4 regions of the Variovorax sp. P2_H12 genome follow, and region 2 is predicted to be linked to each of the others. Evidence: predicted binding sites of a transcription regulator. Region 2 holds the regulator's gene; each other region holds the start of a gene.
What was found. Region 2 encodes FNR, which switches genes on or off when oxygen is low (the NO sensors DNR and NnrR bind a similar motif). Its sites were predicted from a motif close to TTGATNNNNATCAA; they were not measured.
Positions count from the first base shown of each region.

Region 1: a site for FNR is predicted at 1,416-1,429, ahead of AC1DYK_RS30850 (phenylacetic acid degradation protein PaaY). Genes of this name have one in related genera too.
Region 3: a site for FNR is predicted at 1,913-1,926, ahead of AC1DYK_RS30700 (protocatechuate 4,5-dioxygenase subunit alpha). Genes of this name have one in related genera too.
Region 4: a site for FNR is predicted at 1,186-1,199, ahead of AC1DYK_RS33865 (universal stress protein). Genes of this name have one in related genera too.

Region 1 is NZ_JBFUFO010000052.1:19,064-22,327, forward strand. It holds gene AC1DYK_RS30845 (M14 family metallopeptidase) at 1-756, shown strand, start outside; gene AC1DYK_RS30850 (phenylacetic acid degradation protein PaaY) at 757-1,359, opposite strand; gene AC1DYK_RS30855 (enoyl-CoA hydratase-related protein) at 1,532-2,332, shown strand; gene paaI (hydroxyphenylacetyl-CoA thioesterase PaaI) at 2,344-2,793, shown strand; gene paaK (phenylacetate--CoA ligase PaaK) at 2,873-3,264, shown strand, end outside.
Region 2 is NZ_JBFUFO010000023.1:41,603-44,866, reverse strand. It holds gene ccoG (cytochrome c oxidase accessory protein CcoG) at 1-991, shown strand, start outside; gene AC1DYK_RS18125 (FixH family protein) at 1,011-1,286, shown strand; gene AC1DYK_RS18120 (hypothetical protein) at 1,291-1,536, shown strand; gene fnr (fumarate/nitrate reduction transcriptional regulator Fnr) at 1,517-2,233, opposite strand; gene hemN (oxygen-independent coproporphyrinogen III oxidase) at 2,358-3,264, shown strand, end outside.
Region 3 is NZ_JBFUFO010000051.1:66,672-69,935, forward strand. It holds gene AC1DYK_RS30690 (feruloyl-CoA synthase) at 1-641, shown strand, start outside; gene AC1DYK_RS30695 (class III extradiol dioxygenase family protein) at 685-1,524, opposite strand; gene AC1DYK_RS30700 (protocatechuate 4,5-dioxygenase subunit alpha) at 1,528-1,881, opposite strand; gene AC1DYK_RS30705 (LysR family transcriptional regulator) at 2,015-2,941, shown strand; gene AC1DYK_RS30710 (DUF4136 domain-containing protein) at 2,975-3,264, opposite strand, start outside.
Region 4 is NZ_JBFUFO010000071.1:111-3,374, forward strand. It holds gene AC1DYK_RS33860 (hypothetical protein) at 214-1,086, shown strand; gene AC1DYK_RS33865 (universal stress protein) at 1,261-1,782, shown strand; gene AC1DYK_RS33870 (trypsin-like peptidase domain-containing protein) at 1,946-3,220, shown strand.

The DNA.
Region 1 (3,264 bases), on a different contig from region 2:
GAAGGCGAGCGCAACCTCAACCGCCTGTTCCGGCCGACCGCGCCTGACACCGAGCCGGCCGACTACGAGGCCCGCATCACCGACCTGCTGTGCCCGCTGCTCGATCGCCACGAGGTGCTGCTCGACCTGCATTCCTTCCAGAGCGAGGGCGAGGCCTTCGCGATGATCGGGCCGCGCGACAACCAGGGCGCGCTCGAGCCTTTCTCGCGCGCCTTCGAGGAAGGGCAGCTTGCCTTGCACCTGGGTACGCCGCGCGTGGTCGAGGGCTGGCTCGACATCTATGCCGCCGGGCTCGCGCAGCGCGCCGGCGSACGGCCGGCCGACGAGGCGGCGCTGGCCTTCGGCTGGGGCACCAACGAATACATGCGAAGCCGCGGCGGCTACGGCGTCACGCTCGAATGCGGCCAGCACGAGGACCCGGCCGCGCCCGAGGTGGCGCATGCGGCGATCCTCGCCACGCTGCGGCTGCTGGGCATGCTGGCCCCCGATCCGCAGCGGCCGCCGCCTTCGCGGCCGTCGCTGCTGCGCCTCGTCAGCGTGACCGATCGGCTGCATGAGGACGACCGCTTCGTTCGCGAATGGGCCACCTTCGATCCCGTGGCGCGCGGCGAGCCGATCGGCGTGCGCGCGGATGGCAGCCTGCTGCGCGCCGAGCGCGACGGTGTCATCGTGTTCCCGAACGCCGAGGCGCTGCCGGACACCGAGTGGTTCTATTTCGCGGTGGAGAGCGAGCGCGACCTGACGCGCAAGCCCTGATCAGCTTCGCTTGGTCGCGATCAGCGGGCGCACGTCCGGTGCGTCGAGCCGCGGCCGGTCGGCCTCGACTTCGGCCAGCGCGGTCACTTCCTGCATGGTCGCCAGGCTGCGCAGCGTGAGCGCCTGGTAGGTGCGCGTGCCCTCGAGCTTCCAGGCCACTTCCTGGTCGCTCAGCTCGCGCAGCACCTTGGCGGGCACGCCGGCGGCGAGCGAGCGGGCCGGGATCTTCCTGCCGGCCGGCACGAAGGCGCAGGCCGCGACGATGGCCGCCTCGCCGATCTCGGCCTCGTCCATCACCACCGCGTTCATCCCCACCAGCGCATCGCGCCGCACCACGCAGCTGTGCAGCACGGCGCCGTGGCCGATGTGGCCGTTCTCGCCGACCACCGTGTCCTGGGCCGGGAAGCCGTGCAGCACGCAGGTGTCCTGCACGTTCGAGCCGCGCTCGAGCACGATGCGGCCGAAGTCGCCGCGCAGCACGGCGCAGGGCCCGACATAGCAGTCCGGTCCGACGATCACGTCGCCGATCAGCACCGCGGTCGGGTGGACGAAGGCGCTCGGGTCGACGACCGGCACCACCCCTTCGATGGAATAACAAGGCAAGGCGATCTCCGTTGGTGTTGGATGGAAACGAGGCTAAGGGTTATCCCTTGGCGATTTTGACTTGCATCAAGCCTTGGTCGATCCTATGATTAACCGACCGGTCAGTCAACGATACCTTTGACGCCGGTCAAGACCCTCGCCCCACGCCAAGACTCAAGACTGGAGACACAGCTTGTCCGATTCACTCGTGCTTGCCGCGCAGCAGGGCCCGGTCCTGACGCTGACGCTGAACCGTCCCGCCGCCCTCAACAGCTTCACCGAAGCCATGCACCAGGCACTGCGCCAGGCGCTCGATGCCGCGGCGGCCAACGCCGAAGTGCGTTGCGTGGTGCTCACGGGCGCGGGCCGCGGCTTCTGTGCCGGGCAGGATCTGGCCGATCCGATGGTCGCGCCCTCGGCGCCCGGCGAGCCGCCCAAGGACCTGGGCCGCACGATCGAGCTGCTCTACAAGCCGCTGGTTCAGCGGCTGCGCTCGCTGCCGGTGCCGGTGATCGCCGCGGTCAACGGCGTGGCGGCCGGCGCGGGCGCCAACCTGGCGCTGAATTGCGACTTCGTGCTGGCCGGGCAATCGGCCAGCTTCATCCAGGCCTTCGCCAAGATCGGCCTCGTGCCCGACACCGGCGGCACCTGGCTGCTGCCGCGCATCGTGGGCCGCGCGCGCGCGCTGGGCCTGGCGATGCTGGGCGACAAGCTGCCCGCGGCCGAGGCCGAGCGCATCGGCCTGATCTGGAAGTGCGTCGATGACACGGCGCTGGCCGACGAGACCTCCAAGCTGGCGCAGCGCCTGGCGGCGATGCCCGTGAAGGCGCTGGCCGAGACGCGCGCCGCGATCGACGGCGCGCAGCACCTCACGCTCGACCAGGCCCTCGACGCCGAAGCCCGGGTGCAGGCGCAGCTCGGGAGCGCCCACGACTACCTCGAAGGCGTCGCTGCCTTCGGCGCCAAGCGCGCCCCCCTCTTCACCGATCGCTGAACAGAACCCACATGTCGAACATTGCCACCGAACCGACGCCCCAGGAAACCGCCGAACTCGTGCGCGAGCGCATGTACGCCAACGACCGCGCGGTCCAGGGCCTGGGCATGGACGTGACCGAAGTCGCGCCGGGACAGGCCACGGTCACGATGACCGTGCGCGGCCACATGCTCAACGGCCACGCCACCTGCCATGGCGGCTTCCTCGCGGCCCTGGCCGACACCGCCTTCGCCTACGCCTGCAATTCCTACAACGAGCTCACGGTGGCCTCGGGCTTCTCGATCGACCTGGTGGCGCCGGCGCGCGAAGGCGACCTGCTCACGGCGCGCAGCATCGAGATGTCGAAGGCGGGCCGGACCGGCGTCTACGACAGCGAGATCACCAACCAGCGCGGCGAGCGCATCGCGATGTTCCGCGGCCGCTCCTACACCATCAAGGGCAAGCCGGCCGTCGCTGACTGAGACCTTGCGGGACAGATCAAGAAACTGCGCAGCGGTTTTTGCTCTGTCCTCAACTGACTGAATGCCAGAGGAGACACGAATGCCCGTCAAGCAACCCGCACCCGGCGACCTGGACGCCATCGAGACCGCCAGCCGCGACCAGATCGAGGCCCTGCAGCTGCAGCGCCTGCGCTGGACCCTGCAGCACGCCTACGACCACGTGCCGCATTACCGCCAGGCCTTCGACGCCAAGGGCGTGCACCCGGCCGACCTCAAGCAGCTGAGCGACCTGGCGAAGTTCCCGTTCACGGCCAAGAAGGACTTGCGCGACAACTACCCCTTCGGCATGTTCGCGGTGCCGCGCCAGCAGGTGGCGCGCATTCATGCGTCCTCGGGCACCACCGGCAAGCCGACGGTGGTGGGCTACACCCGGCAGGACATCGACCACTGGGCCGACCTGGTGGCGCGCTCGATCCGCGCCGCCGGCGGACG
Region 2 (3,264 bases):
TCGCGGCGGCATGTCGGCCGAGAAGCTGGTCAAGAAGTGGTTCAAGCACGTGGTCTGGATCTCCATCGGCCTGTGGACCGGCTTTACCTTCGTGGGCTACTTCACGCCGATCCGCGAGCTGGGGATGTCGTTCCTGCACACGACGATGGGTTCCTGGGAAATCTTCTGGGTGCTGTTCTACGGCTTCGCGACCTACGGCAACGCCGGCTTCATGCGCGAGCAGGTGTGCAAGTACATGTGCCCCTATGCGCGCTTCCAGAGCGCGATGTTCGATCGCGACACGCTGATCGTGAGCTATGACGCCGCGCGCGGCGAGCCTCGCGGCGTGCCGGCGAAAGGGCGCGCATCGACCGCGGCGCCGCTGGGCCACTGCATCGACTGCCATCTGTGCGTGCAGGTCTGTCCGACCGGCATCGACATCCGCGAAGGCCTCCAGTACGAGTGCATCGGTTGCGGCCTCTGCGTGGATGCCTGCAACATCGTGATGGACAAGATGGACACGCCGCGCGGCCTGATCCGCTACGCCACGCAGAACGGCATGGCCGGCCGCTGGACGCCGCGGCAGGTGCTGCGGCGCGTGCTGCGGCCGCGGGTGCTGATCTACACCGGGGTGCTGGCGGCGCTGTGCATCGGCCTGCTCGCCAGCCTGGTGACGCGCACGCCGCTGAAGGTCGACGTGGTGCGCGACCGCGCGTCGCTGGCCCGCATCGTCGAAGGCGGCCAGCTCGAGAACGTCTACCGCCTGCAGATCATGAATGCCACCGAACAGGTGCAGCGCTACCGGATCGCTGCGGGCGGCCTCGAGGGGCTGAAGGTGTCCTCGGAGCCCGTGGTCGAGGTCGCGCCGGCGGAGTCGCGCTGGGTCGCGGTCCGGTTGCAGCTACCCTATGGGGCGGCAGCGGCGGGTTCGCACAAGGTGCATTTCGACGTCCGCGCCGAAAGCGGCAATGCCAGTGTCTCGGAGCCCGCGGTGTTCCTGGTACCGCGCTGATCAACCCAAGGACCAAGAGATGACGCACGACAACGACGCGATGAAACCCTGCCCTCCGTGGTACCGCTTCCCACTGGTGTGGATGGTGATCGGCGGGCCGGGCGTGGTGGTGGTCGCGAGCTTCGTCACCCTGTGGCTGGCGATCGCCACGCCCGACCCGGTGGTGGACCAGGACTACTACCGCAAGGGCGTGGAGATCAACCGCACCCTGGCCGACAAGAAGCTGATGCCGGCCGTGGCCGGGCGCAACCACGCGGCGACACCGGGCAGCGCCGTGCCGCTGCCGAAGGAGTGAGTGCATGCAGACGCGCCGCTGGATGTGGATTCTCTGGCCGGCCTTCCTGCTGGCCTGCGCGCTCGAGGTGCTGGTGTTCGCCCTGGTCGACCCGGGCGACCTGAACTGGCGCGGCGAGGCGCTCGGTGCTTCGCGCCAGGCCGTCTACACGGTCGGCTTTTTCGTCTTCTGGCTGCTGGCCATGGGGGCGGGCGCGCTGACCCTGCTGCTGACCCTGTCGGCGCGCGAGATCAACAGCCCGGCGGATTGACGATGCGGCGCAGCGCCTCGGGATCGACGATGCGCACGTTGCGCTGCTCGACCTCGACCATGCCCTCGGCCGCGAACTTCGACAGGGTCCGGCTCACGGTCTCGAGCTTGAGCCCGAGGTAGCTGCCGATTTCCTCGCGGGTCATGCGAAGCACCAGCTCGGAACGCGAGAAGCCGCGCGCGTGCAGGCGCTGGACCAGGTTCAGCAGGAAGGCGGCGAGCCGCTCTTCGGCCCGCATGCTGCCCAGCAGCAGCATCACGCCGTGTTCGCGCACGATCTCGCGGCTCATGATCTGGTGCACGTGGCGCTGCAGCGCGGTGATCTCGCGCGACAGCTCCTCGATGCGTTCGAAGGGCATCACGCAGACCTCGGAGTCCTCCAGCGCCACGGCGTCGCAGGTGTGCTGGTCGTTGACGATGCCGTCGAGCCCGATGATCTCTCCCGCCATCTGGAAGCCCGTGACCTGGTCGCGGCCGTCCTCGCTGGTGACGCGGGTCTTGAACACCCCGGTGCGGATCGCATAGAGCGAGGTGAAGGCCTCGCCGTTGCGAAACAGCGTCTCGCGCCGCTTGATCTTGCGCCGCGTCGCGACGATGTCGTCGATGCGCTGCAGCTCGCCCGGATTCAGGCCCACCGGCATGCAGAGCTCGCGCAGATTGCAGTTGGAACAGGCGACCTTGATATTTTCGGGTTTCATTGATGCAGTCGAGGTCATGGAGGGATTGTCCGACGGGGAGCGGGGTGGATGCTTGATGCAGGTCAATGATTGCAGATCGTGACGGCGGCATAGTGACACACCACAGCCCTTGCCGCCGCCCGCGATGCTCCCCCCCTCCGCTCCCGCCCTCACGCCGGCCCTGGCGCCGCCGTCCACCGTGCTGCGCCGCTTCGACTGCGCCGGCCCGCGCTACACGTCCTATCCCACGGCCGATCGCTTCGTCGACGCCTTCACGGCGGACGACTACGCGCAGGCCCTCGAGCAGCGCGGCGGGGCCGGCGCGAGCGCGCGGGCGCTGTCGCTGTACGTGCACATTCCGTTCTGCGAATCGCTCTGCTACTACTGCGCCTGCAACAAGATCGTGACCCGGCACAAGAGCAAGGGGCGCGAGTACCTGGACTACCTGTCTCGCGAGATTTCGCTGCAGGTGGAGAAGCTCGGCCGCGGCGCGGTCGTCCGCCAGCTGCACCTGGGCGGCGGCACGCCGACCTTCCTCGACGATGCCGGCCTGCGGGAACTCATGGCCATGCTTCGCGGCGCCTTCACGCTGTCGCCGGACGGGGAGCATTCGATCGAGATCGACCCTCGCACCGTCGACCGCGAGCGCCTCGTGACGCTGGCCGAGCTGGGCTTCAACCGGCTGAGCTTCGGCGTCCAGGACTTCGACCCGGAAGTGCAGAAGGCGGTGCACCGGATCCAGCCCGCCCGGCAGGTGTTCGACCTGATGGCGGTGGCCCGCGGGCTGGGCTTCGATTCGGTCAACGTCGACCTGATCTACGGACTGCCGCGCCAGAGCCCCGCGTCCTTCGACCGCACGCTGGAGCAGGTCTGCGCGCTCCGGCCGGACCGGATCGCGCTCTATGCCTACGCCCACCTGCCCGAGCGCTTCAAGGCCCAGCGCCGCATCGCGACCGAAGCCCTGCCCGATGCCGGCGCCAAGGTCGAGATGCTGTCGCGCTCGATCGCCGCGCTCACCGCCGCGGGCTATGTCTACATCGGGATGGACCATT
Region 3 (3,264 bases), on a different contig from region 2:
TCGACGGCGCGGGCTGCATCGGCGCGCCGCTGCCGGGGCTGGAGCTGAAGTTCGTGCCCAACGGCGACAAGCTCGAGATGCGCGTCAAGGGCGTCACGGTGTTCCCGGGCTACCGCCATGCGCCGCGCGAAACCTCCGAGGCCTTCGACGACGAGGGCTACTACCGCATCGGCGATGCCGGCTTTCTCGTCGATGCCCAGCGGCCGGAGCGCGGCGTGATGTTCCACGGCCGCGTGGCCGAGGACTTCAAGCTCGCGAGCGGCACCTGGGTCTCGGTCGGCACGCTGCGCGTGGACCTGGTCTCGCGGCTCGCGCCGCTGGCGCAGGACATCGTCGTCACCGGGCACGACCGCAACGAGATCGGCATGCTGGTCTTTGCGAGCCCGCAGGCCGCGGCCTTGCCGCCGGCCGAGTGGAAGGCCGCGCTGCTGCGCGTGATGCGCGAGCTGCGCGACGCCGGCGCCGGCTCGTCCCAATGCCCGGTGCGTGCGCTGGTGCTCGGCGCACCGCCGGACATCGACGCCGGCGAGATCACCGACAAGGGCTATATCAACCAGCGTGCGGTGCTCGCGCGGCGCGCCGCGGCGGTCGAGCGCCTGCACGCGGACGCGCACGACCCGGAGGTCGTCCGGCTGGCTTGACGGCGTCGCCGGGGGCGCGGCGGGCACGACCGCGCGCGGCAAGCTACCCCAGCGGCTCGAGCACCATGAGTCCTGCCGCCGTGTTCGAGATCGGGATGTGGTAGTTGGCGTGCACCGCGCGCACCTTCTCGGGCAGGGCGCCGCGCGCGACCAGCCAGTTGAGGATCTCCACGCCCTGGGTGCCCGCGAGTCGCACCAGCTCGACGGTCGAGAACCGGGTGGCCCAAGCCGGGTCGGAGCGCATGCTCTCCATGAACTGCAGGTCGAAGTCCTTGTTGATGAAGCCGGCACGCTCGCCATCGAGCTGGTGCGACAACCCGCCCGTGCCCATCACGACCACGCGCTCGTCGCCCGGCCATGCCGCCACCGCGCGCGCGATCGCCTGGCCCAGCCGATAGCAGCGGGCTGCCGACGGCAACGGCGCCTGCACCGTGTTGACGCACACCGGCAGCACGCGCACCGGCCATTTCATGTCCGGCCAGCACAGCGCCATCGGCAGCATGGCGGCGTGGTCGAGCATCATCTCCTGGCAGGTGGTGAGGTCGAAGTCCTCGGCGACCAGCGACTCGATCAAGCGCCAGGACAGCACCGGATCGCCCTGCAGCGGCGGCAGGCTTGGAATGCCCCAGCCTTCGTCGCCGTTGTGGTATTCCGGCGCAGCGCCGATCGCGAAGGTCGGCATCTTGTCGAGGAAGAAGTTCAGCCCGTGGTCGTTCGAGACCAGCACGACGACGTCGGGCCGGACTTTCGCGAGCCAGTCGCGCACCGGCGGGAAGCCGTCGAAGAACGGCTTCCAGTACGGATCGTTCTGCAGGCCCTTCTCGATCGCCCGGCCGATCGCCGGCACGTGGGAGGTGGCGATGCCACCAACGATTCTTGCCATGGCTCAACCCCTTGCGGCCAGCAGCCTGGCCTTGAATTCGTCCTTGGTCATGCCGGTCTGCTGGGCCCCGATGTCCTGCATGTCGAGACCGAAGATGCCGGCGAACTTGGCGAGGTAGTACGCGTTGCCGCCGGCCTCGATCAGCTGCAGCACGTTGCGATTTCGGATTGCTTCACGCTGCTGGGGATTCAGCCCGAAAGCCGCGCAGTAGGCATCTTCGTCCGCCACGAAGGCCGCCCGGCTCGCGGCCTGGTTGAACGAGTAGCACATCTTGTTGAGCGCATAGCCCTTGCGGGCCTGTTCGCCGTCGAAGATGGTGGTTCCAGGTACCGGCTGCCTCGGATTGGGTGTTGGCAAGAGAGTCTCCTTCGTCGTTGTTCCTGGCGCCTTGATCCGAATCAAGTTTCGAGCGACATGCAGTTGCCGGCGCCATGGGTTCAGTATCCACTCGGGGCCTACGCCGATCAACGCACAGACACTCATTCCAGCCATGAGCCGATTCGATCATTTGGACCTCGACGGCCACTTGCTGCAACTGCTGCTGGCGGTGCTCGAAGAAGGCTCGGTCACACGTGCGGCGCAGCGCCTTGGCGTCACCCAGTCGGCCGTCAGCCATCTCCTCGACAAGCTGCGCGCCATCGTAGGCGATCCCCTGTTCGTGAAGTCCGGGCGCGGCATCGTGGCCACCGCGCATGCGCATGCGCTGGCATCGCGCGCACGCGTCATGCTCGACGAGCTGCGCAGCTTCAGCAACGCCGCCGGCTTCGATCCGGCCACGCTCGTCGCCACGGTGACGATCGCCGCCAACGACCTGCAGCGCGACCTACTGCTGCCCGCGCTGCTGCGGCATGTTCGACGACAGGCGCCGGGCTTCGCGCTGCGCGTGATTTCATCCGGCGCACCGTCGGCCGAGATGCTGCGCGACGAACATTGCCAGCTCGTGATCACGCCGCGCCCGCCGTGCGCCAGCGACGTGCTGCAGAAGCGCCTGTTCGAGGACCAGTACCGGGTCTTCTACGATGCCAGCCAGCGAGAGCCGCCGCACACCCGGGACGAGTATCTGGCCGCCGAACATGTGACGGTGCTGTACGAGCCTCGGCGCCGGCTCGACATCGATGACGTGCTGGCCGAACGCGGCGTGCAGCGGCGCTTCGTTGCCCAGCTGCCGAGCTTCGCGGGCATCGGTCCATTCCTGCTGGGCGGCGACTCGATCGCCACGCTGCCCAGCCTGCTGCGCGCCCATCTGCTGCGCGACCTCGACATGGCGCCGGTGCCCCTGGCTTGTCCGTCGATGCCGATGTACATGGTCTGGCACCTGCGCCACCAGGCCGATCCGATCCACCGCTGGCTGCGCGAGCAGCTCGAGCGGGTGGTGGAGCCGGCACTGGCCGCTGCAACCATCGCCACCCCTGCTTAGGACGATGGCGCCGAAATTCGCGCGAGGGCTTCCTTAGCGGCCGGACGGCGGGCCCGGCGGGAAGTCGGCGAACATCCGGTCGAGCGCGCCTTGCACCGAGGCGTTCAGGCGCGACGGATCGTCGGGCAGGATGCCGGCCGCGTTGCCGCGCCAGATCGCCCGCCGGCTCTTGGCGTCGAACATGTCGACCACCAGCGTGCCCGCCCGGTACGGGTCGGTGGACATCGTCACGCTGTCGGGCACGGGACCGAATCCGAGCCAGGTGAGATCGTGGCCGATGCCGCTGTAGAAGGTGTTGTAGGTCTGGCCGTCACGCGTCGTCA
Region 4 (3,264 bases), on a different contig from region 2:
ATCGGCCAGAACGCGACATTACTAAATCGCTCCTACAGCTTTCATTTATACAATGCATATTATGTTAAATGATAGAGGCGACGGCTGAACGAGCCGCGCCCGGCCTCTCCAGATTTGTCACAACTCCTTCGTAGCATGGACATCGGTCTATATGCACCGGGGCCGGCACAACCAGTGCCTCAGCCCCTCCCGATTTTCATGAATGGAGTTTCAATGCGCGTCCTTCGCCCCCTGGCTTTCGGCTTTCTCGCCGCTTCCTTGCTTTCCGCCTGCGGAACACCCGGCTCCTCGACGCCAGCGATCGACAACAGCGCGCTCGGCCAGGCCGAGTTCCGGGCGCACAAGGCGACTTACGGCGTCGTCTACCGGCTGCCCAAGGACGTGACGGACGTGCTCGAGGCAAAGATCAACGCGCCTCTGAAACAGGACCTGCTGAGGCTGGGCCTGCAGGCCGAGGCCCAGAACCCGAACCTCCCGCACGTCACGGTGGTGCACATCCACAGCGCCGACCCGACCACGCCGCAGAAGATGCTCAAGGCGCTGCCGAAACCGCCAGCGCCCATCCAGCTGACACTCAAGACCTTCTACACGACCGAGGCGGCCAAGGATGCGGGCCGTCCGTGGTGGCTCGATCTCGGCATCGTGAAAAACGGGCAAGGATTCGAAGACATGATGGCGTTCAACACCCGCGTCACCGCGGCCGTGGCGCCGCTGCGCGATGGCCCGCTGCCGCGCGTGACGGGCCCGGTCTTCGCAAAGATGGCGGAACCTGGTCGGGAACTCGTCAGAACCGTGGGCGTGAGCGGCGTCAACGTCGTGAAGGACGGCAAGGAACTGCGGGCCCACAACCCCCACAACACGCTCGTCTACAGCATGACGCCGTTCACGCCGGCGCTGCAGTCGTCGATGAAGCAGGTCGCCGAACAGATGAACGGGCTCCTGCCCAACGGCATCGACACGACCTTGCGCGACGTGTCGATCGTGGAACTGGCCTTCGCCGGCAACGTGACGCGGGAGATCTATCGGATCAGCCTGGTCGACGGCTCGGTCACCGACGTGGCCACCGGCGCGCGCGTGAACCGCTAGCCGGGCGACCGTGTCCGCAGGAGCTGCCCTGCGGACACGCCGGCGAAGCGCAAGCCGCGGGCCATGCCCGGAGCTTCGCCGTGGTCTTCTGCGATCGACTTGCGCCAGATCAAGGTCCGGCGCACCCTCACTCGGATACTGGTCTTCCCTACCCGTACGCCGAAGGAGCCTGTCATGTATGAGCGAATTCTTGTTCCCGTCGACGGCAGTCCGACCTCGGGTCGCGGGCTGGACGAGGCCATCCAGCTCGCCAGGCTCACACACGCGCGGTTGCGGCTGTGCCATGTCATCGACGAGCTCTCGTTCGCCCTCTCGATGGACGCCTATGCCGGCCATGCCGGCGACTGGCTCGGCGTACTGCGAGACAACGGCCACCGCATTCTCGAACAGGCCAGGGCCACCGCGCAGGCGGCCGGCATCGAGGCCGACACCGTGCTGTGCGACAGGTTCTCCGCGCCGGTGCACGAGACCGTCATTGCCGAAGCCGTCAAGTGGGCGGCCGACCTGATCGTCCTCGGCACCCACGGGCGGCGTGGCGTCGGCCGCCTGGTGCTGGGAAGCAGCGCCGAGCACATCCTGCGCCATGCGACCGTGCCCGTGCTGCTGGTGCGTGCGCCCGCAGCCGAAACCGGGGTCGAAGCCAAAGAGGCCGCCGCGAGCCTCAGCCCGCCATCGGCCGCCCTGGCGCCCGAATGAGCGGGGAGTGAGAGCCATGACTCGGCGCCCTCGCCTCGTCCTGGCCCTCGCATTCGCCTGCCTGCTGAATGCCTGCGCCGGCGGAGCCGCGCGGCTGCCCGCCTTCGATGCTTCGGGCTCGCCCGTGCCTGCGTTTTCCTCGCTGGTGGCGAGTCGCACCGCGATGGTGGTCGACATCAACACGCTGCGTGTCGGCCGCGACGAGAGCCGCGAAGGACTCGAACTCGAGATCGCGTCGGAGCTCGACTTCGCGGACCGCCTGCCCTGGTCGCTGCCCGCGAGCGTGCGGGTCAGCCAGATCAGGGACGTCGCCTCGGGCGTCATCCTCACCAGCGACGGCTTGATCCTCACCAGCGCACACGTGGTCGCGGACATCGACGAGGCGACCATCCGGCTGCACGATGGGCGCCGCTTCCAGGCCCGGGTGGTCGGAGCCGATCGGCGCACGGACGTCGCGCTGGTGAAGATCGAGGCCACCGGCCTGCCCGTCGCCGTCATCGGCGATTCGTCGCAGCTGGCACCGGGCGATTGGGTGGCCGCGATCGGCGCACCGTTCGGTTTTCATGGCAGCGTCACGACCGGTGTCGTCAGCGCGGTGGACCGCCTCATCGGCGGCGCCGGTGAGATTCCCTTCATCCAGAGCGACGTTGCGATCAATCCCGGCAGTTCCGGCAGCCCGCTGTTCAACAGCCGCGGCGAAGTGGTCGCGATCAATTCGTTGATCTACAGCGGCAGCGGCGGCTACATGGGGCTGTCCTTTTCCGTGCCGATCAACCTGGCGATGAAGATTGCCGGGCAGCTGAGGGCCACCGGCCGCGTCCGCCGGGCTCGGCTCGGCGCCGAACTCCAGGAGGTGACGCCCGCACTGGCCCGTTCCTTCGGTTTGCCGGAGGCAAAGGGTGCCCTTGTGGTCCGGGTCGATGCCGACGGTCCGGCCCAGGCCGCGGGTCTGGTGCGCGGAGACATCGTCACGGCGTTCGACGGCGTCGCGGTCTCGCGCTTCACCGAATTGGTGCAACGCGTTGCCGATCTCCCGCCCGGAACCCGCCGGCAGCTGGACGTATGGCGAGCAGGAACCCGGCAGTCGCTCAGGGTGATGCTCTCCGAGCAGCCTGCGCCGCGGCGGACCCTGGGCATCCCGCTTGCAGCGGCCTGGGGCGACGGCCTCGGCCTGCGCCTGGGCGAGCTGTCGCCGCTACAGCGGGTGCAACTGCAACTGGACAGCGACGGCGGCCTGATGGTCCGCGAGTCCGCCGGGCTGGCACGCAGCGAGGGCATTCGCCCGGGCGATCTCATCGTCGCCATCAACAACACGCGGCTCGAACGTGTCGAGGACTTCAGGCGGGCGCTCGAGCATCTGCCCCCGGGTCGGACCGTCGCGCTGCTGGTGGTACGCGATCGCCGCTGGGCCTATGTCCCGGTCGGGCTTCCGGATTGAGGCGCGCGGCCTGCCCTTCACGACCGCCGGTCGAAAAGCGCATG